4 regions of the Mesorhizobium sp. M7A.F.Ca.CA.004.06.1.1 genome follow, and region 4 is predicted to be linked to each of the others. Evidence: predicted binding sites of a transcription regulator. Region 4 holds the regulator's gene; each other region holds the start of a gene.
What was found. Region 4 encodes PhoB, which activates phosphate uptake and scavenging genes when phosphate is short. Its sites were predicted from a motif close to TGTCATNNANCTGTCAT; they were not measured.
Positions count from the first base shown of each region.

Region 1: a site for PhoB is predicted at 2,391-2,407, ahead of EN906_RS05495 (YdcH family protein). Genes of this name have one in related genera too.
Region 2: a site for PhoB is predicted at 2,512-2,528, ahead of EN906_RS04570 (LTA synthase family protein). Genes of this name have one in related genera too.
Region 3: a site for PhoB is predicted at 2,885-2,901, ahead of pstS (phosphate ABC transporter substrate-binding protein PstS). Genes of this name have one in related genera too.

Region 1 is NZ_RZPQ01000048.1:2,485-7,820, forward strand. Features, by position in the region: gene EN906_RS05485 (lytic transglycosylase domain-containing protein) at 1-550, opposite strand, end outside; gene ispG (flavodoxin-dependent (E)-4-hydroxy-3-methylbut-2-enyl-diphosphate synthase) at 556-1,806, opposite strand; gene EN906_RS05495 (YdcH family protein) at 2,141-2,320, opposite strand; gene EN906_RS05500 (DUF465 domain-containing protein) at 2,560-2,763, shown strand; gene EN906_RS05505 (IclR family transcriptional regulator) at 2,788-3,576, opposite strand; gene EN906_RS05510 (transporter substrate-binding domain-containing protein) at 3,704-4,585, shown strand; gene EN906_RS05515 (amino acid ABC transporter permease) at 4,757-5,336, shown strand, end outside.
Region 2 is NZ_RZPQ01000036.1:11,285-16,620, reverse strand. Features, by position in the region: gene fabF (beta-ketoacyl-ACP synthase II) at 1-73, opposite strand, end outside; gene EN906_RS04585 (acyl carrier protein) at 108-344, opposite strand; gene fabG (3-oxoacyl-[acyl-carrier-protein] reductase) at 555-1,292, opposite strand; gene fabD (ACP S-malonyltransferase) at 1,350-2,291, opposite strand; gene EN906_RS04570 (LTA synthase family protein) at 2,567-4,501, shown strand; gene EN906_RS04565 (pilus assembly protein) at 4,543-5,336, opposite strand, start outside.
Region 3 is NZ_RZPQ01000020.1:15,046-20,381, forward strand. Features, by position in the region: gene EN906_RS03040 (transporter substrate-binding domain-containing protein) at 1-384, opposite strand, end outside; gene EN906_RS03045 (SDR family NAD(P)-dependent oxidoreductase) at 571-1,263, opposite strand; gene EN906_RS03050 (anhydro-N-acetylmuramic acid kinase) at 1,635-2,750, shown strand; gene pstS (phosphate ABC transporter substrate-binding protein PstS) at 3,107-4,111, shown strand; partial or broken gene EN906_RS03060 (Na/Pi symporter) at 4,188-5,336, shown strand, end outside.
Region 4 is NZ_RZPQ01000136.1:348-5,683, reverse strand. Features, by position in the region: gene EN906_RS11235 (sugar ABC transporter permease) at 1-739, opposite strand, end outside; gene xylF (D-xylose ABC transporter substrate-binding protein) at 882-1,922, opposite strand; gene EN906_RS11225 (ROK family protein) at 2,193-3,440, shown strand; gene phoB (phosphate regulon transcriptional regulator PhoB) at 3,457-4,146, opposite strand; gene phoU (phosphate signaling complex protein PhoU) at 4,163-4,870, opposite strand; gene pstB (phosphate ABC transporter ATP-binding protein PstB) at 4,897-5,336, opposite strand, start outside.

The DNA.
Region 1 (5,336 bases), on a different contig from region 4:
GGCAAGCGACGGCAAAATCCGTCTTTGCGTCGAGCGGCTCGACCCTTCCGGCATAGGCCCGGTCGGTGAACTTGTCGGCTGGTTCGCCCATGATGTCTAAGACATAGCTTTCGGTTTCCATCGGCAGGAAACCGCCGGAGCTGAGCCAGCGCGACACCCGGCTCTCGCCGGCATTGTAGGCGGCGGCGGCCAGGCCGAGATTGCCGTAGCCGGTTTTCATTTCGGCCAGATATCTGGCCGAAGCCGGAATCGCCTGGTTGATGTCGAAGGAATTGGCGAGCCCGCGCATCTTGGCGGTGCCCGGCATGAACTGGGCAATGCCTTCGGCACCGACCGGACTGACGGCGTTGGGATCGAAACGGCTTTCCTTCCAGATCAGCCGGGCGAAGAAATCCCTGGACAGGCCGTTCTGGTCGGCATGCGCCTGGATCAGATTGCAGACCTTGTCGATCAGCCGCTGCTTGGCGGATTGCGGCGGATCGGCCTGCACAAGGGTCGACCAGGTCAGCCCGTACAGCAGGATCAGCGCTGCCCAAAGGAAACGCTGCATCGGTTCTACTCGGCCGCGGCCTTGCCGCGACCGAACCGTTGCTCGATATAGTCGGCGACCATTTTCTCGAAATCCGCGGCGATCGACGGCCCGCGCAGCGTCGCCGCCTTTTTGCCGTCGACGAAGACAGGCGCCGTCGGCATTTCGCCCGTGCCGGGCAGCGAAATGCCGATGTCGGCATGCTTGGACTCGCCAGGGCCGTTGACGATGCAACCCATCACCGCGACCTTGAGGTTCTCGACGCCGGGGTATTTGTCGCGCCACACGGGCATGTTCTTCCTGAGATCGGCCTGGATGTTCTGGGCGAGTTCCTGGAACACGGTGGAGGTGGTGCGGCCGCAGCCGGGGCAAGCGGCAACAATCGGCACGAACTGCCTGAACCCCATGGTTTGCAGCAATTCCTGTGACACCTGCACCTCGCGCGTGCGGTCGCCGTTCGGCTCCGGTGTCAGCGAGATGCGGATGGTGTCGCCGATGCCTTGCTGGAGCAGGATGCCCATGGCGGCCGACGAAGCGACGATGCCCTTCGAGCCCATGCCGGCTTCGGTCAGGCCGAGATGCAGCGCATGATTGGAGCGGGTGGCGAGCTCGGTATAGACGGCGATCAGGTCCTGCACGCCGCTGACCTTGGCCGACAGGATGATTTTCTCGCGGCCAAGGCCGATCTCTTCCGCCATCTCGGCCGACAGGATCGCCGACTGCACGATCGCCTCGCGCATCACCTCCTGCGCGGTCAGCGGAAAACCCTTGTCCTGGTTGTCGTCCATCAGCCGGGTCAAAAGCTCCTGGTCGAGCGAGCCCCAGTTGACACCGATGCGCACCGGCTTGTCATGCCTGATCGCCATCTCGACGATATCGGCGAACTGGCGGTCCTTCTTGTCCTTGAAGCCGACATTGCCCGGATTGATGCGGTATTTGGCCAGCGCCTCGGCGCAGGCCGGATGATCGGCCAAAAGCTTGTGGCCGATATAGTGGAAATCGCCGACCAGCGGCACGTTGATACCAAGCCGCTGAAGCCGCTCATGAATGCGCGGCACGGCGGCGGCGCTCTCGTCGCGATCGACGGTGATGCGCACGATCTCCGAGCCGGCCCGGTGCAGCGCTGCGACCTGCGCAACCGTCTGGTCGATATCGGCCGTATCGGTGTTGGTCATCGATTGGACGATAACGGGCGCGCCGCCGCCGACGACCACGCCGCCGACATCGACGCCGACCGACGTGCGGCGGGGGAAAGGAGAGGAAAAATATCCGGTCATGCCGGCAGCCTTTTGTCTCTGGAGCATCTTGTGTCCTGCATGGACGCACAACGACGCCCCGGGCCGATGCGCTGAGGTCCGGGCATGAGGTGGAGGAGCAAAGATGGCTTGTCAATGGCGACAGGTCGCCACTGGCCGGAATCGCCCGCCGCCGGCGACCAGAAACAATCGATGATCTGGCGAAACGGGCGACGGCCGAAGCGGAGATTGAGCCGGGTGCAAGTCCAGCTTCGGCTGACAGACCGGTGCTGGAAAATCAAAACCCTCCACGCCGGCGGCGGGGTGCCGCCGGGAAAAGAGGCCGCGGATATTGGGCGGCTATGTCAGGAGGGCGTCAATGCGTGGTCGGTTTGCCTCTTAGTTTTTCAATCTCGTCCTTGAGTGCCAGCTTGCGTCGCTTGAGATTCACGATTTCGAGGTCGTCGACCGATGGATGATTCATCGCGTCATCGATTTCACGTTCGATGTCGCCGTGTTTCCGCTGCAACTCATCAAGATGGGATGCAAGAGACATGATTGGTTCTCCCTTTCATGGTTTTCCTCGATTGCAACCGTCACGGCGCGTCCACCGCAGGTTCGCTTCTGTGACGGCACGGTGACAGTGTGTCACCTTCCGCGGGCGATGTCGAATGATCCGTGGTAGCATTCCACGACACCTTGAAATGTGATATGGGCTGCACGCCGGTGACAAAACACCCGGTCCCGCCCAATCAGGCCCAGTTTTGGGCGCCGCAGACGTGCAGACGGTAGAGAATGTCCGATCAGGAACAGGCCGATATTCGCCTCGAATTTTCCCGCCTGAAGCAGGAACACGCCGATTTCGATGCCGCCATCAACGCGATGATCGCCATGGCCTGCGATCCGCTGCAGATCCAGCGCATGAAGAAGAAGAAGCTGTTCCTCAAGGATCGGCTGATGGCGCTGGAAGACAAGATCATTCCCGACATTATTGCATGAACTGGCATTCGCTCGTTCGCATGCCTAGGCTGCGATCGAAAGTCTCGCGGCACGATCACGCAGCAGGCCGATAAGTTCGCCGGTCCGCTCCTCGGACGTATCGATGGGGACCACCAGGCACATGGTCGCCTCGACCTTGCCCGGCGCTGAAAACACCGGCGCGGCAAGGCACTTCGTATAGGCATCGACAAGGCCCGAAGTGACGCAATAGCCGGTGACCTGCGCTTTTGCGATGTCGGCGACGAAATCGTCGAGCCGCAGTTTGCGCCCGTCGGGCAGCACGAGATCGTCGTCCGACACCATGCCTTCGATCTCAGCCTTCTCCAGCCCCGCCAGAAGCAGCCGCCCCGAGGCCGTCCAGGGCAGCGGTATCTGCAAGCCGGTGGCGGAACTGATGCGGAACGGCCTGGTGCCGGGACTCGCATGGACGATCGTATAGCGGCCGCTCTGCAGCATGCACAGTTCGGAAGTCTCGCCGGTCTCGCGCGACAGATTGTCGACCTCCTGGCGCCCCCGCCTCAACAGGTCGTTGCCCCGCACATAGTCCATTCCGTAGAGATAGAGCTTCTTGCCGAAATAGACGCGATTGCCGTCGCCTTCCATTTCCAGCAGTCCCGCATCGACCAGCGACCGCACCAGCGTATAGGTCGTCGAACGGGGCGCGTGCACGCCCTTGGCAAGGTCGCCAATGCCGATCGCGCGCTGGGTCGTGTGAAGAAACTCCAGAATCTCGAGCACCCGGTTGAGCCCCTTTTCACGGGAGCCCGAAATCTTCTCGCCGGCTGAAAGTGCCGAGGCATTGCCATCTTGCATTGTTGATTCCCGGTGTTAGTATCTGTCCTGTACAGGATACACACGTCTCTTGTAAGAGACAATCGCTTCGACGTCACTGACGCGTGTATTGCCTGTGCAAGGGGAACACAAACGAAAGGAGGTCGCCGTGAACGACACATCCGGAAGACGTGATTTTCTGAAATTGGGAATGGCGGGACTGGCCACGGCCGGCGTCGTGGGTGCGGCGGTAGCCGTCGATGCCCAGAAGGCCGCTGCTCAGGCAGCACCCGACAGCCTGCTGCGCACCGTGCTCGATCGCGGCAAGCTGATCGTCGGTACCGGCAGCACCAATGCGCCGTGGCACTTCGAGAACGATGCCGGCGAACTCGTCGGCATGGACATCACCATGGGACGCATTCTTGCCAAGGGCCTTTTCGACGATCCGACCAAGGTCGAGTTCGTGATGCAGGATCCGGCACAGCGCATCCCCAACGTCACCACCAACAAGGTCGACATCACCATTCAGTTCATGACGATGAGCGCCCAGCGCTCGCAGCTGGTCAATTTTTCCCGGCCTTACTATGTCGAGGGCGTCGCCCTGCTGAGCCTTCCGACCGCCGAGAACAAGACCTTCGACAAGCTGCTTGCCGGCGGCTCGGCGACACGCGTCTCCATCCTGCAGAATGTCGATGCCGAGGCGCAGGTGCATTCGGTGCTGCCCGAGTGCCAGGTTATGCAGATCGATACCCAGGCCAACGTGCTGCAGGCACTGGAATCGAAACGCGTCGACGCCGCTGCCGTCGATCTGTCCACGGTGCGCTGGCTCGCCTCGCGCAATCCGGACAGATATTTCGACGCCGGCAAGAGCTGGCTGAGCATGCTTTATGGCGCGGCACTCCGGCAAGGCGACCTTGACTGGCTGACCTTCGTCAACGCGACCTTCACCATCGCCATGTTCGGCCACGAAAACGCACTCTACGATGCCGCCTTCAAGGACTATTTCGGACAGGAGCCGCCGGCGCGCCATCCCGGCTTCCCAGCCATCTGACCTGCATCGGGCGGAAGGGCGTATCCAGCGCCCTTCCGCCTCCCTAGAGCAATTCCAGGAAAAGTGTGAAACGGTTTTCGTCCGGAATTGCGTCAAAACAAAGAGTTAGAGCGGGTCGCCGTTTCCGTGAAACGGTGAACCGCTCTAAGCCTGCGGCACTGAGGCGGACGCATGGGCTATGCCCTTAATTTCAACCTGATCTGGCGGCACTTCGACAAGCTGTGGGGCGGACTGCTGCTCAGTCTCGAACTCGCCGTCATATCGATCGCCATCGGCATCGTCATCGGCCTGGTTCTGGCGGTCTGGTATGTGTCTGCCGGACGCATCGTGCGCACCATCATCGCCGCCTACGTCGAATTCATCCGCAACGTGCCGCTGATCCTGCTCGTCTACCTCGTCTTCTACGGCTTGCCGACAGTGGTCGATATCGCCTACAGCGCGCCGACCTCGTTCGTCGTCACGCTGTCGCTCTATAGCGGCGCCTATTTGGTCGAGGTGTTTCGCTCCGGGCTCGAAGCCGTTCCGCGCGGACAGCTGGACGCCGGCAAGGCAATCGGCCTGACACCCTGGCAAAGGCTGCTCAACGTGCGCCTGCCGACCATGCTGCGCATCACCTTGCCGGCATTGTCCAACACCTTCATATCGCTGTTCAAGGACACCTCCGTCGCGTCGGTCATTTCGGTGCCGGAGCTGACCTATGGCGCCCAGTGGATCAACTTCAACACCTTCCGCATCGTCGAGGTCTATCTCG
Region 2 (5,336 bases), on a different contig from region 4:
CCTTCCAGCTGTGCTCGAAGCCCATGCCGAACGGCGACAGCAACCCAAGGCCCGTGACGACGACACGCCTCATCGCAGGTCCTCCCCGGTGATGACTGCGGAAAGCGTCAGGCCGAAGCCTTGTCGATGTACTTCACGGCATCGCCAACGGTCAGGATGGTCTCAGCCGCATCGTCGGGAATCTCGACGCCGAATTCTTCTTCGAACGCCATGACGAGTTCGACCGTGTCGAGGCTGTCGGCGCCCAGATCATCGATGAAGCTCGCCTGCTCCGTCACTTTGTCGGCATCGACGCCAAGGTGCTCGATGACGATCTTCTTGACGCGCTCTGCGGTGTCACTCATTTGGGCATCCTCGTCTTTTGTTTGTCTGTCTTCGTTAGCGGGCAGAATGCCGCTAATCAAGCTGAAAGATGGTCCTGCCGGAAACGCAACGACTACGGACCGGTTTTTGCCCGAACCGCCGGGTTGCGGGCCGCATTACACGAAAAATAGCTGAGGTCCAAGCCGAAATGGTCTCTTTTCACAACCCGCCGGCGTTGCTGCCGAACCTCGTCAAATCATAGCCATGCCGCCATTTACGTGGATGGTCTGGCCAGTGACGTAGGCGGCTTCGTTGGAGGCGAGATAAGCGACGGCGGACGCGACTTCAACGCTGGTGCCCATGCGCCGCGTCGGGATCGCCGCCATGATCGCCTCTTTCTGCTTGTCGTTGAGCTTGTCGGTCATCGCCGATTCGATGAAGCCCGGGGCGACGCAGTTGACGGTGATGTTGCGGGTGGCGATCTCCTGTGCCAGCGATTTGGAGAAGCCGATCATGCCGGCCTTTGAGGCGCAGTAATTGGTCTGGCCGGGATTGCCGGTGATGCCGACCACCGAGGTGATGTTGATGATGCGGCCATGGCGGCGGCGCATCATCGGGTGGGTGAGTTCGCGGGTCAGCCTGAACACGGCGGTCAGGTTGACCTCGAGCACGCTGTCCCAGTCGGCATCCGACATGCGCACGAACAGGCCGTCCTTGGTGATGCCGGCGTTGTTGACCAGGATGTCGACGCCTTCGAGATCGGCTTCGGCTTTCTGGCCGAGCGCCTTGACCTCCTCACGGTTGGACAAATTGGCCGGGAACAGCTTGACCCGGTCGCCAAGCTCGCTAGCCAGCGCTTCCAGTTTCTCGACGCGGGTGCCATGCAGGCCGACGATCGCGCCCTGCGCATGCAACATCCTGGCGATCGCCTCGCCGATGCCGCCGGATGCGCCGGTGACGAGCGCCTTGCGGCCAGTCAATTCGAACATTTTTGTCTCCTGATTGAGAAGAGAACACCCTTTACAGGGATGGGATCAAATGACGCTTTATGCAAGCGCCGCCATGGCCGCCTCGACGTCAGCCGCGGTGCCGACCGACGCGGTGGCGACATCGCGGTTGATGCGCCGCGCCAATCCTGAAAGCACCTTGCCGGCGCCGATCTCGTAAAGCGTGGTGACGCCGTTTGCGCCGAACCATTCCACCGTCTCGCGCCAACGCACGCGGCCGGTTATCTGTTCGACCAGGCGGCGGGCGATCTCGTCTGGATCGCTGGTCGGGCTGACCGTAACATTGGAGAGGACGGGAACCACCGGCGCGTTCTTTGCCACGCCGGCCAGGGCTTCGCGCATGACGTTCGCGGCCGGCGCCATCAGCGCGGAATGGAAGGGCGCGGACACCTGCAGCATCAGCGCGCGTTTGGCGCCTTTCTCGGTGCACAGTTTCGCGGCCAGTTCGACCGCGGCCTTGGCGCCGGAGATGACCAGTTGGCCACCGCCATTGTCGTTGGCGATCTGGCAGACAGAGCCTTTGGCGGCTTCCGCGCAAGCGGCTTCGACATCGGCATGTTCCAATCCGATGATCGCCGCCATGGCGCCCTCGCCGGCCGGCACCGCCGCCTGCATGGCATTGCCGCGTATGCGCAGCAACCGGGCGGCATCGGCAACCGAAACGAAGCCGGCAGCGGCAAACGCCGAATATTCGCCCAGCGAATGACCGGCGACATAGGCGATCTTGCCTTTCAGCGAGAAGCCGCGCGATTCCAGCGCCCGGATCGCGGCCAGCGACACCGCCATCAGCGCCGGCTGCGCGTTGGCGGTCAGCGTCAACGTCTCTTCCGGCCCTTCCCAGATCAGCTCCGACAGATTTTCGCCGAGCGCATCGTCGACTTCCTGGAAGACCCTGCGCGCTTCGGGGAAGGCGTCGGCGAGATCCTTGCCCATGCCGACCGCCTGGCTGCCTTGTCCGGGAAAGGTGAATGCAACGGCCATGCGAGGGCTCCCAAGGGCTGGTTTTGCTTGCCTGAAGACGGTTTTTCTTGCCTGTGACGCATGGCGGGGCGCCAAGTCAAGCCCGGTTCGACCCTGCCCGAGGGCAGCCTCGTCCGCCGAGTGCCTGTTGCGAAAGGGTTTTTGGCGATCACTCCTGATGAAAACCGCTCACGATTCGTTTGCTGGCTCTTCTTATTTCCGTTACAGGCGCTAGCTTTGCGTGACAATTCCATGACAATCGAGTGACGCGCTTGTCGCTGGGTGGGGAAGTTAAAGTGGCAAAGAGTTACAAACGCACCGGCAAGGCCGCGCCACAGTTCCTGGAAGACGACCCCTCCACCGGCTATCTGCCGGGCAGGAGATGGCCGGTCGTGCGCTATGGGCTGATCAGCCTGGCGATTGCCGCTATCCTGGTGTTTGCCATCGAACTGATCGTGCGCGGCGACTTTGCCGGAACCATCTCCTTCTTCCTGCAGCCGTTCAAGCCGGGCTGGACCACCATCGTCGTGTTTGCGCTGCTCCTGATCGGCTTCGATGCGGTGCTCGGCCGCAGCCACCAGAGCCTGATGATCGTCGCGCCGCTGACCTTGTCGCTTGCTTTCGTCGGTCACCAGAAGTCGCACTATCTCGGCGATCCGCTCTATCCGACCGATTTCCTCTATGCCCGCCAGATCTTCGCGCTGCTGCCGCTTTTGGTACGCGAACGGCCGATGACCGCGCTTGCCATGGTCGTCGGCATCGTCGCCGGCCTGTCGCTGCTCGTCTACGGCTGGCGGCTATGGCGCCGCAAGGTTCCCGCACTCAGCCGCAAGGGGCGCCTTGCGCGGCTGACGCTGGCAGTGCCGCTGCTCGCCTTCTTCGTTTCGATCATGGACTACGCCACCTTCTCCTGGACCAGGGATCGGCTGCAGATCATCCCGATCATGTGGGACCAGAAGGAAAACTATGCCTCCAACGGCTTTGCGCTGGCCTTTGCCCTCAACGTGCCGATGGCGCATGTCTCGGCGCCGCCGGGCTATTCCGACAAGGCGATCGCAGCGATAGCCAGGCCTGATGTGACCGCCTCGGTGCCGGCCGAGAAGCCGGACATCATCATCGTCATGAGCGAATCCTTCTGGGATCCGACCAAGTTGCCTGGCGTCACCATCACGCCAGATCCAATCCCCAATGTGCGGGCGCTGCGCTCGGGCTCGATGTTCTCGCCGGAGTTCGGCGGCATGACCGCCAATATCGAGTTCGAGGCGCTGACCGGCTTCTCCAACGCGTTCCTGCCGGCAGGCAGCATCCCCTATCAGCAATATGTGCGCACGCCGACGCCTTCGCTCGCGACCTTCCTGAAGAGCCAGGGTTACCGGGCGCGCGCCATCCATCCCGGCACCAACTGGTTCTGGAACCGTGGCGCGGTCTATGCCGATTTCGGCTTCAACGATTTCATGTCGGAAGAGACGCTGCCGCCAATGCAAAAGCGCGGGCCACTGGCATCGGATGCGGCGATGACCGACGAGATCATCAGCGAGGCCGACGCCAGCGACGAGCCGGTGTTCTTCTTTGCGGTCAGCCTGCAAAACCACGGTCCCTACGAGCCGAACCGCTATTACAATCCCACGCATAGGGTGCAGGCGCCGATCAGCCAGTGGGCGCGCGAATCGCTACTCAGCTACGCCGAGGGCTCAGCCGATGCCGATCGCGGCCTCGAACGCCTCGTCGAATGGGCCAAGAAACGCTCCCGCCCCACCGTAATCGCCTTCTTCGGCGACCATCTGCCGCCGCTGGGGCCGGTCTATGTCGAAACCGGCTTCCTCAAGGACAATGTCGCGCCGCGCAAGGAAGCGTCGCCCGAGGCTGCTCTCGAGCATCACGAGACGCCGCTGGTCATCTGGTCGAACCGCACCGGGCCGGCTGAGCAGATGGGTGCCGTCAGCCCAGCCTTCCTGCCCTATCATATCCTGAAAACGGCCGGAATCAGCCATCCCTACTACACCGGCTTCCTGGGCGAGATGAGCGAACGCTACCGTGTCGTCGACCGCAATCTTCTGCTGACGCCGGCTGGCGAAGCCACGCCCGATTGGGCGCGGCAGAAGGAGATCGATCCGGCGATCCGCGATTTCCGCCTGCTGCAGTACGATATGATGTTCGGCAAGCGTCAGGCAGCGCCTGACTTCTTCCCCGAAACGGTCGACAAGGACAAGGTTGTCGCCCATACGAGTTGAGCCCAACGATCCCTCAGGCTCGTCTGTGTCGGATCGCGCGTTCAGTTCGTCAATTGCAGCTTCGAGAACTTGTTGGCGATCTGCTGGAAAACGTCCGGCAATTTGGTCGGATCGTTGACTGCATAATAGCCGCTCGGATCAGAAGCGCAGGCGCTGTAAAGCGCGCGGTTGGCTGCGGTGTCGGATTGCAGCACCATGGTGTAGATTTGCACGCCCTCGTTCTTCAATTGCGTGCAGACGTTTTTGGTCCAGCCGTCGACATTGCGCGCAGCGGTCGTCTGGTTATCTGATCCGAAACGGCCGCCGGCCAGATAACCATATGATGTGTAGTCAGATTTCGTCGGCTGTTGGCTGGCGCCATAGACGACGTTCTCGCCGTCGGTGAGCAACAGCACGATCTTGCTGATGCCGGGCGTCTTCCACGGCGCCCCATCGGTGTAGGGCGCGGCGGGCGACAGCACCCGCATACCCCATGACAGGCCCTCGGAGACGTTGGTGCCCGAACCGTTCCACTCGGTCATCTGACTGGCAGCCTTGCGCAGCTTGTCGAAATCGTCGGTCAGGGGGACCACCGGGGTCGGACACGCACGGTTCGGACCGATAGTGATGGGAGAGCCGATCTCGGTTATGAGTTCCTTGGCGGGCGCAACATATTTGGCAATCTTTTCCCTGGCAGCCCTGTCATCGGGCGACAGAAGTTCGATGAGATTGCCGAGCAGGTTGCTGAGATCGATGCCCAGGATGTTGATGCCCGACTGGGCAAGCCTGGTTTTGTCGCTGACATCGTTGAGATAGGAGTTGTTGTAGTATTTATCCGAATTGCCATAGGAGCCAG
Region 3 (5,336 bases), on a different contig from region 4:
GGCGTAGGGGCGGGAATAGATGATCGACCGGCCGCGCTGAAGCGTCCGGCTGAGCTTGCCAATCGCCATGTCGGCCTGTCCGGAACTGACCTGACTGACGATATCGTCGAACGTTGCGGCGGATCGGTCGAATACCGGCTCGACGCCAAGCGCCGCGGCGATGCCGTGGGCCAACTCCATGTCTATGCCATCGTCCCCCGATCCGTCGGCCGGAAAGAACGGATTGGAAGCGAAGGCCGGCATTGCGATGCGCAATGCATCGCCGCTCGCGATAGGTTGAGGGGCGTTCTCCGCCTGCTGTCCCGGAGTGCTGGCTGCGCGGGCTTGCGAGATCAGCAACCCGCCGCTCCCGGCCGCAAGCAGTGTACGACGTGTAACCGACATGCGCGTTCTCAATTAACCCGGGAAAGCTGCAACATGCACAACCCGCGTTAAACAAACGTGTATATTACACTGAGCCTTTTTATGTATCGGACAAGCAGCTTAGCGCCACAAAATATCAGCATTGCCTAATATATTAGGAAAAGCGGAAGGATCGCGTTGCTTCCCGCCGGGCGATCGTCTGGATTGTCAAAACGTCTCGACCCAAGGCCGTAACTCAAGCTCCGAGCTCCAGGCGCTGCGATGCTGGCGATGGACCGCGAGATAGGCCTCGGCGATAGCGTCCGGCGACAGGCGGCGGTCCTGTAGGTCGGGATCGGCTGCCTGTCCGGGCGGCGCGATCTGGCCGTCGATAATGAAATGGGCGACGTGGATGTTCTGCGGGGCGAGTTCGCGGGCCATGGACTGCGCCAGGCCGCGCAGGCCGAATTTCGGCATGGCAAAGCCGGCCGAGCCGGGAAAGCCCTTCACACTGGCAGTGGCGCCGGTGAACAGGATCGAACCGGATCCCCGGACAAGCAGCCGGCGCGCCGCCTGCTGGCCGACCAGGAAGCCGCCATAGGCGCCGACCAGCAATGCCTGTTTGACCGCTTCCGCATCGAGCTCGGCGATCGGGCCGCGTGTGCGTGCGCTGGCGTTGAACACCACGAGCGCCAGCGTGCCGGCCTTGTCGGCGGTGTCGAACAGCCTGGCGACGGACGCAGCGTCGGCGACATCCGTCTCAACGGCCAGAGCACCGGTTTCGCCGATCAGAGCGCTGAGCTTCTCGACGTTACGGGCGGCCAGAACCACGCGAAAGCCTTCCCGGGTGAGAAGGCGCGCAAGCGAGGCGCTCAGACCAGCGCCCGCGCCTGCAATAACGGCCACATTGGATGAGGTCATGATTTTCTCTCCCTTGCGGATTTCGGCGGAAGCGTTCGCCAGACCAGACAAGGTCGCGCCTTCGGGGCTGACAGGCAAGAGGTGGCATCTCGTTGGCTGTTGAACCAGACGGGCTGCAGAAACGACGTTGCGCGGTCCAATATCGCCTGTGGAGCTACGAAAGCCGCTCGGCCTTCAGCACCGAGACCGCCACTTCGAAAGGGACAAGGCTTGGACCTTGCCCGCCGCCCGGATTCATTAGACCAACATTTTGGCGGTAGAATCGTCAGGTTTCGTAAAGCTGTCGGCGATCTCATCAATGGGACTGGAGCGTGGTCCCGAAAAGTGGGAAACGGTTTTCGGAAAAGATTATGCTCAACAAGGAAACGATTATGGAACCAATCTGGGCCGTCGGCCTGATGACCGGCACGGTGCTGGACGGCAACATCGACGTCGCGCTGATCAAGACCGACGGCGAACGTATCGAGGATTTCGGCACCTATCGGCTGATGCCCTATCCTCCGTCGATCCGCTCCCTGCTGGAAGAGACGCTGACGGAGGCGCGGGCGTGGAACTTTGACGGGCCGGAGCCGGCGATCTTCCGCACCGCGGAGGAAGCCCTGACGCGTGCCCAGTCAGCAGCCGTCAAGGAATTGGTCGAAGGCTATGGCATGACGATGGCCGATATCGGCGTCGTCGGTTTTCACGGCCAGACCGTTCTGCATCGCGCGCCGCAGGTTGGACGGCTGGGCCAGACAAGGCAACTCGGCGATGGTGAGCTGATGCATGCCATATTGGGTACCAAGGTCGCTTACGATTTCCGCTCGGCCGACATGCGCGCCGGGGGGCAAGGCGCGCCGCTGGCCGCGGTCTATCACACCGCGTTGATGCGCGGCGCCGGCGCCAATGGCGAGGTGGCCGTACTCAATCTCGGCGGCGTCGCCAACATCACCTGGTGGGATGGCGCCGACAATGTCGTTGCCTTCGACACCGGCCCCGCCAACGCGCCGCTGAACGATTTCATCAAGTCGAAGGGGCTCGGCGAGATGGACCGCGACGGCGCGCTCGGCGGTGCGGGCAAGGTGGACGAGGCGCGGCTGGCCAAGCTGCTGCAGCACCCCTATCTCACCAAGCCCTATCCCAAATCGCTGGACCGTTTCGACTTCGGCGCCGCCATGGCGGACGGGCTGGATGCGGAGGATGGCGCGGCACTGCTGACCGCCTTCACCGCTGGAGCCGTCGGCAAGGCACTCGACCTCTTACCAAGCCGTCCTAAAAAACTGGTGGTCAGCGGCGGCGGCCGCCACAACCCGACCATGATGGCGATGCTGACCAGCCGTGCCGGCGTCGAAGTGGTGCAGGCCGAGAGCCTCGGCTGGAGCGGCGATGCGGTCGAGGCGGAGTGTTTTGCCTTCCTCGCGGTGCGCGTGCTGCGCGGCCTGCCAATCAGTTTTCCGAGCACGACCGGCGCACCGCGGCCGATGCGGGGCGGAAAACTCGCCAGTTAGAGCCTCTTCCATCCCGGAACGGGATGGGATGACCTTTCCCGCCCGGCCGACTTTCAGGCGATGCGGCTTTTTGCTCAGGTTTTGCAGTCGAAAGGTCTTCGGAATAGTCGAAAAGCTTTTCCGCCGGGACCCACTGTCATCCAACCGTTAAGAAGAATTAATACAAGACAACAGCGATCTTGTTTTCAGCTGACGCCTCATTTCGCAGGCGTATGGCCATTGATGCGCGCCTGCATAGCGGCGGCAGTATAGTTGGGATTCAATTTATGTTGTCAGCAGGTTTAGCTTTATTGCGCGGTGCACGGCCGACGATTTCGGGGGCGGCAGCTGCGCTCGCCCTTGCAATCATCGGGGCCATGATCGGATCCGCTGCGCGGGCTGAGCCCATTCGCGGTGCGGGGTCGACACTGGCCGCGCCGATCATCGGCAAGTGGGCAACGACATACAAGGCTGCACGCGCCGACGGCGGCGACTTCTTCACGCTGGACTGGACCGTCGATTATGAACCGGTCGGATCCCTTGCCGGCCTGATGCGGCTTGCGCAGCCCGAACTGGATTTCGCCGCCACGGATGTTCCCGTGCCGGCTGATGATCTCGCCAGGAACGGCCAGCAGCAATTTCCGATCGTCATGGGCGGGATCGCGGTGGTCGCCAATCTCGATGGCCTGCCGGAGCAAGGTCTGCGCCTCTCCGGCCCGGTGATCGCCGACATCTATCTGGGCAAGATAAAGTCCTGGTCCGATCCTGCGATAAGGGTGCTCAATCCCGACATAGCCCTTCCCGATCTCGCCATCGGCGTCATCCACCGGCAGGACGGTTCGGGCTCAACCTATGTCTTCACCGAGTTTCTGTCATCGACAAGCGAAGACTGGAAGACGAAGCTTGGAGCCGACACTCTGATCGACTGGCCGCTCGGGACAGGCGCGGAAGGTACGCAAGCGCTTCTTCGTGCCGTGGCTGCGAGCAAGGGGGCGATTGCCTACGCCGAATACGGCCAGGTTCTTCGCGCCGGCCTTCCCTTCGCAGCGGTCCAGAACAAATCCGGCAAGTTCGTCAAACCGGACCCGCAGGGCGTGCAAGCAGCGGCCACCTCCGTCGCCTGGGGGGAAACGACCGACTTCTTCGCCTCCCTCACCAATCGCAGCGGAGATGGTGCGTACCCGATCAGCACGGCGGTGTTCGCCGTTGTCCAGGTCTCGGGGCGTTCGGAACATCGCTATCGCCGCGTGCATGATCTTTTCCGGCTCGCCTTCGCGCAAGGTGCCGGCGACGCCACCGCACTCGGCTATGTGCCGCTGCCGAAAGCGCTCATTGGCCAGATCGAACAGTATTGGGCAAGGCAATTGCCGGTCGGAAACTGACCCGAACGAAGCTGCCTTGCGCAGCAACTGAACTTCATACCGCGTCGTCGTGGCGACTTGTTGGGGACTGCCTGAAATGGACATAGATATCTTCAAGGACATCCTCGTGCCGGTGATCGGCGGCTTGGGCATCTTCATGCTCGGTCTGGATTTCATGGCAAACGGCATCCAGGCGCTGTCGGTCAACCGGATGCGCGACTTTCTCGCCAAGGCAGCCGGTACGCCGGTCAAAGGCGTGCTGGCGGGAACGCTGATCACCGGCGTCATCCAGTCGTCGACGGCGATGAGCGTCATGGTCGTCGGGCTGGTCAATGCCGGTGTCATCGCCCTGCGGCCGGCGATCAGCGTGATCATGGGCGCCAACATCGGCACCACGCTCGGCAACGGGCTCATCGCCCTGCCGCTCGGTCCGCTCGGATTGATCCTGGCCGGCGTGTTCTCGCTGGTCTACTGCTTCGCCAAAAGCGAAAAGGTGAAGAACATAGCGCTCGCCTGCATGGGTTTCGCTCTGATCTTCTACGGCCTCAACCTGATGACCGGCGGCCTGCGTCCGCTTCGCAACCTGCCGGAAGTCATGGCGCTGCTGCAGACGCTGACGGCCGACTCCTACCTCAACCTTTTCAAATGCGTGTTCATCGCCGCCGGCGTGACCGCGATGATCCACTCGTCCTCGGCGACGATCGGCATCGTCATGGGCCTTGGCGCGGCGGGCATTCTCGACTGGACAACCGCCGTCGCCTTCTCGCTCGGTGCCGATCTCGGCACCACGATCACGTCGTGGATGGCTTCGCTCAACCTTTCGAAGAACGCCAAGCGGACCGCCTATGCGCACATCTCGTTCAATATCATCGGGGTGTGCATCACCATCCCTCTGTTCTTCGTCTCCATCCAGGTGCTGGAATGGGCCATGCAGTTCTTCGGCGGCGATCCGGCCGTTCCGGTGATTGTCGACGGCAAGGAGACCTTCCCCCTGGTGCCGGTCGCGGTCGGCCTCTACTCGACCTTCTTCAACGTCTTCAACACAGTGCTGCTGTTCCCGTTCATCGGCGTGTTCGAGCGGGTGCTATCGCGTGTCGGCCACACGGATGCCGACGACGCGGAGGATTTCTCGACGCCGAAATTCCTCGACCGCAAACTGGCCAGCGATTTTGCCAAGGCCATTCCCGCCGTGCAGCAAGAGACGGCCCGCCATCTGGAGGCCGGCGCCATGTTCCTCGACATCGCA
Region 4 (5,336 bases):
CCCAGATCGGACGTAGCGGAAACCGGAAACGCTTGCGCTGCACCCGCCCGTTGAACAGCCCAAACACCACGGCGAGGCAGGCGACGATCCCAACGACCCAGCTCCAGGTCGCGCCGATCGATCCCGCCGGCCCACCGCCCATCAGCTGAAAAGTGGCGTTAAGCGGCGCCACGGTCTGGCCTGAAGTGACCCACCAGGCGGCACCGCGCCAGACCAGCAGGCCGCCCAGCGTCACGATAAAGGCGGGCACTTCGAGATAGGCGATGACGAAGCCTTGAAAAGCGCCGATCAACAGGCCGAGCGCCAGGCCGATGACCAGTGCCAGGACCCAGATCCACGGGTTGCCGAGTTCGAGCCCGACAAAGCGCACCAGGAAATGCACCTGGGCAAATCCCATCACCATGCCGATCAGGCCCTCGGCGGAACCGACCGACAGGTCGATGTTGCGCATGACGATGACCAGCACCATGCCGCAGGCCATGATGGCAACCGCGGATGTCTGCACCGACAGGTTCCACAGATTGCGCGGCGTGAGAAAGGTGCGGCTGTCGAAATCGAGCGGATTGACGCCAAGGCGCAGGCTGGAAATGACATGCAGCCCAATCCAGATAACCAGCAGCGCGCCGATCATGCCGAGCATGCGGGTGTCGATCTCGGTCGCCTTCAGGAACCGGGCGACGGCGCCGAGTTCCGACGCGCGCGCCGTATCGGTCTGCGGGTTTGACGTCGTATCGGTCATGGTTTCCTCCCACCGGCTGGCCGTCTGACGCGCATGCCGGAGCCCAGCCTAGAAGCTATCCGCATGATGCGGAAACAGAATTCTTTGAGAAAACGCCGCGGCTTTTGGGCCGCGGCGTTCAGATATTGCAAAGTGGTACGGATCAGTTGCAGGCCGCCACGGTGCCGGCGGCGACACCCGCGCAGACTTCGTCCTTCTTGATCCAGCCGGCGTCGATGACGACGTTGAGATTGTCCTTGGTGATGGCAACCGGGGTCAGGAACAGCGACTTGACGGTGTTGCCGCCCGGCGTCGTGAAGTCCTTGGCGCCGGCGATGTCGCTCGTCTTCTTGCCGTCGGCCAGTTGCGAGGCGATCTCGGCGGCATTCTTGCCGAGCTCCCGCGCGTCCTTCCACACCGACACGGTTTGCGTGCCGAGGGCGATGCGGTTCAGCGCGGCGTGGTCGCCGTCCTGACCCGAGACCGGCACGGTGCCGGCCAAGCCTTGAGCCGTCAGCGCCGCGACGACGCCACCGGCAGTGCCGTCATTGGCCGCGACCACCGCGTCGACCTTGTTGTCGTTGGCGGTCAGGAACTGCTCCATGTTCTTCTGGGCGTTGGCGGGCAGCCAGCCATCCGTGTAGGCTTCGCCGACATTCTTGATCTTGCCGCTGTCGATGGCTTCCTTGAGCACTTCCATCGAGCCCGAGAACAGGAAGTCGGCATTGGGATCGGCACCGGAGCCCTTGATGAAGACGTAGTTGCCTTCCGGCTTGACCTTGAACACTTCGCGGGCCTGCATGCGGCCGACTTCCTTGTTGTCGAAGGTCAGATAGAAGACGTCCTTGTTCTCGATCAGCCGGTCATAGCCGACGACCGGAATGCCTTCGTCCAGCGCCTTCTGCACGGCCGGGCCGATGGCCGAAGCGTCCTGCGCCAGGATGATCAGGGAATTAGCGCCCTGCGAGATCAGGCTTTCGACATCGGTAAGCTGCTTGCCGGGATTGGACTGCGCATCGGCGGAGATGTACTTGTCGCCGGCGGCCTCGATCGCCGTCTTCATGGCGGCCTCGTCGGTCTTCCAGCGTTCTTCCTGGAAGTTGGACCACGAAACGCCGACAACCTTGTCCTTCGCCTGCGCGACAGACGCGAGCGTCAGCGACATGGCGGCACCCGCCAGGATGGCGGCCGTGAATCTTTTCATATTATCCTCCCTGCGCCGCGTATGGCGCGACCAAACTGACCCGAGGGCCGGCACAGAGGCTCTATTTTTTCGAGCCTCGAAAAAATACTGGGCCAACGCCCGAACGCTGTCAACATCGATTCTGATGGATTTTGATGTCATTTCGAGTTTTTTTCGAGTCTCGGAATAAATAAATGACACGGCATGCAGCTTCTGCCAGTATTTACCGGCGTCACCGACAGCGTTCCAGGGGCAGGAGGAACCGCGGCGACCGGGAGGATATGAAAGAACATGTCGGTCGGAATCCGCCACGACGATCTGCGCCGCCGCAACCGCGCCATGGTGATCGCGGCAGTGCGCCGCGCCGGACAGCCGTCACGAACCGAGATCGCCGCGACCACAAGCCTCAGCCATTCGACCATCTCGGCGATTTCATCCGACCTGATCGTCGAAGGCATCCTGACCGAAAGCAAGCCGAGCGAGGCCGGCTCGCTCAAACGCGGCCGGCCGCAGGTCGGCCTCAGTCTCAATCCGGAAGCGGCCGCGGTAATGACCGTGGTGCTGTCGCTGAACTTCCTCTCCGTCGCCGTCATCGACTATGCCGGCCAGGTGATATCCGAGGAACAGCGCCGGCTGGACACGCTGACGATGTCGCGCGAGTCGCTGATCGGGGAATGCACGGCCATCGTGCGGCGCCGCCTGGCAGATCCCGACCTGGACGTGCGCAGCATCGCCCGCATCGCGCTGGCCATCCAGGGCATCACCGACACCCGTGCCCGCGCCATGCTGTGGTCGCCGATCACGCCGCACACCGACATCGCCTTCGCTGACATATTCGAAGACGAGTTCGGCATCCCTGCCATAATGGAGAACGACTGCAACATGATGGCGGTGGCGCTGCGCTGGCGCGACCCCGATCGTTACCGCGACGATTTCATCGCTATCCTTTTGTCGCACGGCATCGGCATGGGACTGGTGCTGAAGGGCGAATTGTTCACCGGCACCCATTCTTCGGGCGGCGAATTCGGCCACATGATCCATCGGCCGAACGGCGCGCTATGTCGCTGCGGACGGCGCGGCTGCGTCGAAGCCTATGCGGGCAATTACGCCATCTGGCGCAACGCCAGGCAGATGGGCGAGGATGCAGAACCCGTCGCCGATGTCAGCGACGCCGACATGCGCGCCCTGGCTGCCGCGGCCCGCGAAGGTGACGGACCCGAACGGGAAGCCTATCGCAAGGCCGGCGAAGCGCTCGGCTACGGCCTCGGCAGCCTGTTCGCGCTGATCGATCCGGCGCCGGTCGCCATGGTCGGTGTCAGCGCCGCCGCCTTCGACCTGATCGAGCCGGCATTGCGGCAAGCGATTGCCCAGACCGCCGGCGGCCAGCATTCCAAATCGATTTCCTTCGACACCGAGCCGAACGAACTGCCGCTGATCCGCGAAGGCTGCGCCATGCGGGCGCTGATCTTCGTCGATCAGGAGATTTTTGCGCCGGGCGTGCAGGCGAGATCCGGTTTCGGCGGCAAGAACGTGGCGTGAGTTCAAACGAGGGAGTTCAGTCCTCTCGGATGGCGTATCCGGCCCCACGGATCGTGCGGATGACATCAGGCATACGGCCATTGTTGACCGCCTTGCGCAGCCGGCCGACATGCACGTCGACCGTGCGCTCGTCGATGTAGATCGTCTCGCCCCAGACATTGTCGAGCAGCTGGCTGCGCGAGAACACGCGGCCTGGATGGCGCATCATGAATTCGAGCAGGCGGAATTCCGTCGGCCCAAGCCGGATCTCGCTCTTCTTGCGATAGACACGGTGCGACTCGCGATCGAGCACGATATCGCCGACCTTTAGCACGCTGGACAGCACTTCCGGCTTGGCCCGGCGCAGCAGCGCCTTGACCCTGGCCATGAACTCCGGCGTCGAGAAGGGCTTGACCAGATAGTCGTCGGCGCCGGTCGACAGGCCGCGCACGCGGTCGCTTTCCTCGCCTCGCGCGGTCAGCATGATGATCGGCAGCCGCTCGGTCTCGGGACGCATTCGCAGGCGCCGGCAGAGTTCGATGCCCGAAACCGCAGGCACCATCCAGTCGAGCACCAGAAGATCGGGAACGTTCTCCTGCAGCCGGATTTCGGCCTCATCGCCGCGCGTCACCACCTCGACCTGGTAACCTTCGGATTCAAGATTGTAGCGGAGCAGCACGCCTAGCGGCTCCTCATCCTCCACCACCATGATGCGTGGTGCGATCATCGGCTGGTCACCCTTGTTATGCCGCTGGCGCGGACATTGCCGTCTCGTCCTGCTTCGGACGATTGGCTGGCAGCTGCGTGCCGGTCAAAACATAGTAGGCATTTTCGGCGATGTTGGTCACGTGGTCGCCGATCCGCTCGAGGTTCTTGGCGCAAAACAACAGGTGCGTGCACGCCGTGATGTTGCGGGGATCTTCCATCATGTAGGTCAGCAGCTCGCGGAACACCGAGGTGTATTTGACGTCGATGCGTTCATCATTGTTTCTGAGCGTGGCAAGCGCTGCCGCGTCAGCGGCGGCATACTCGTCGACGACCCCCTGCACCTGGATCAGCACCAGCTGCGCCATCGCGTCGATCGAATGCGAAAGATCGTGCGGCGTGACGCTCAGCCCGACAGTGCCGACGCGCTTGGCGATGTTCTTGGCAAGGTCGCCGATGCGCTCGAGGTCGCCGGCCATGCGGATCGAACCGACCACCGCACGCAGATCGTTGGCCATTGGCTGGCGCTTGGCGATCAGCGTGATGGCGCGATCGTCCAGCTCGCGCTGGCGGGCATCCATGATCGCATCGTCGGAAACCACGCGCTGCGCCAGCGCATTGTCCGAATTGAGCAAAGCCTTGGTCGAGCCACTGACCATCGAGCGGGCGAGATCGCCCATGTCGCGGATCAGCTGGCTGATCTGCTCCAGATCCTCATCGAAAGATGCAACGGTATGTTCACCCATGATCTTCGTCCCTCATATGCCTGAGCTCAGCCGAACCGGCCGGTGATGTAGTCCTGGGTGCGTTTGTCGTCGGGGGTGGTGAACATCTTGTCGGTGGCGCCCTCCTCGACCAGATAGCCTAGATGGAACATCGCGGTGCGCTGCGACACGCGCGCTGCCTGCTGCATCGAATGGGTGACGATGACGATCGTATAGTTCTGGCGCAGTTCGTCGATCAGTTCCTCGACGCGAGCAGTGGCGATCGGGTCGAGCGCCGAACACGGTTCGTCCATCAGGATCACCTCGGGTGACACGGCGATGGCGCGTGCAATGCACAGACGCTGTTGCTGGCCACCGGAAAGACCCGTGCCAGGTTCCTGCAAACGGTCCTTCACCTCGTTCCAGATCGCCGCCTTCTTCAAGCTCGACTCGACGATCTGATCCATGTCGGCCTTGCGCTTGGCCAATCCGTGGATGCGCGGGCCAT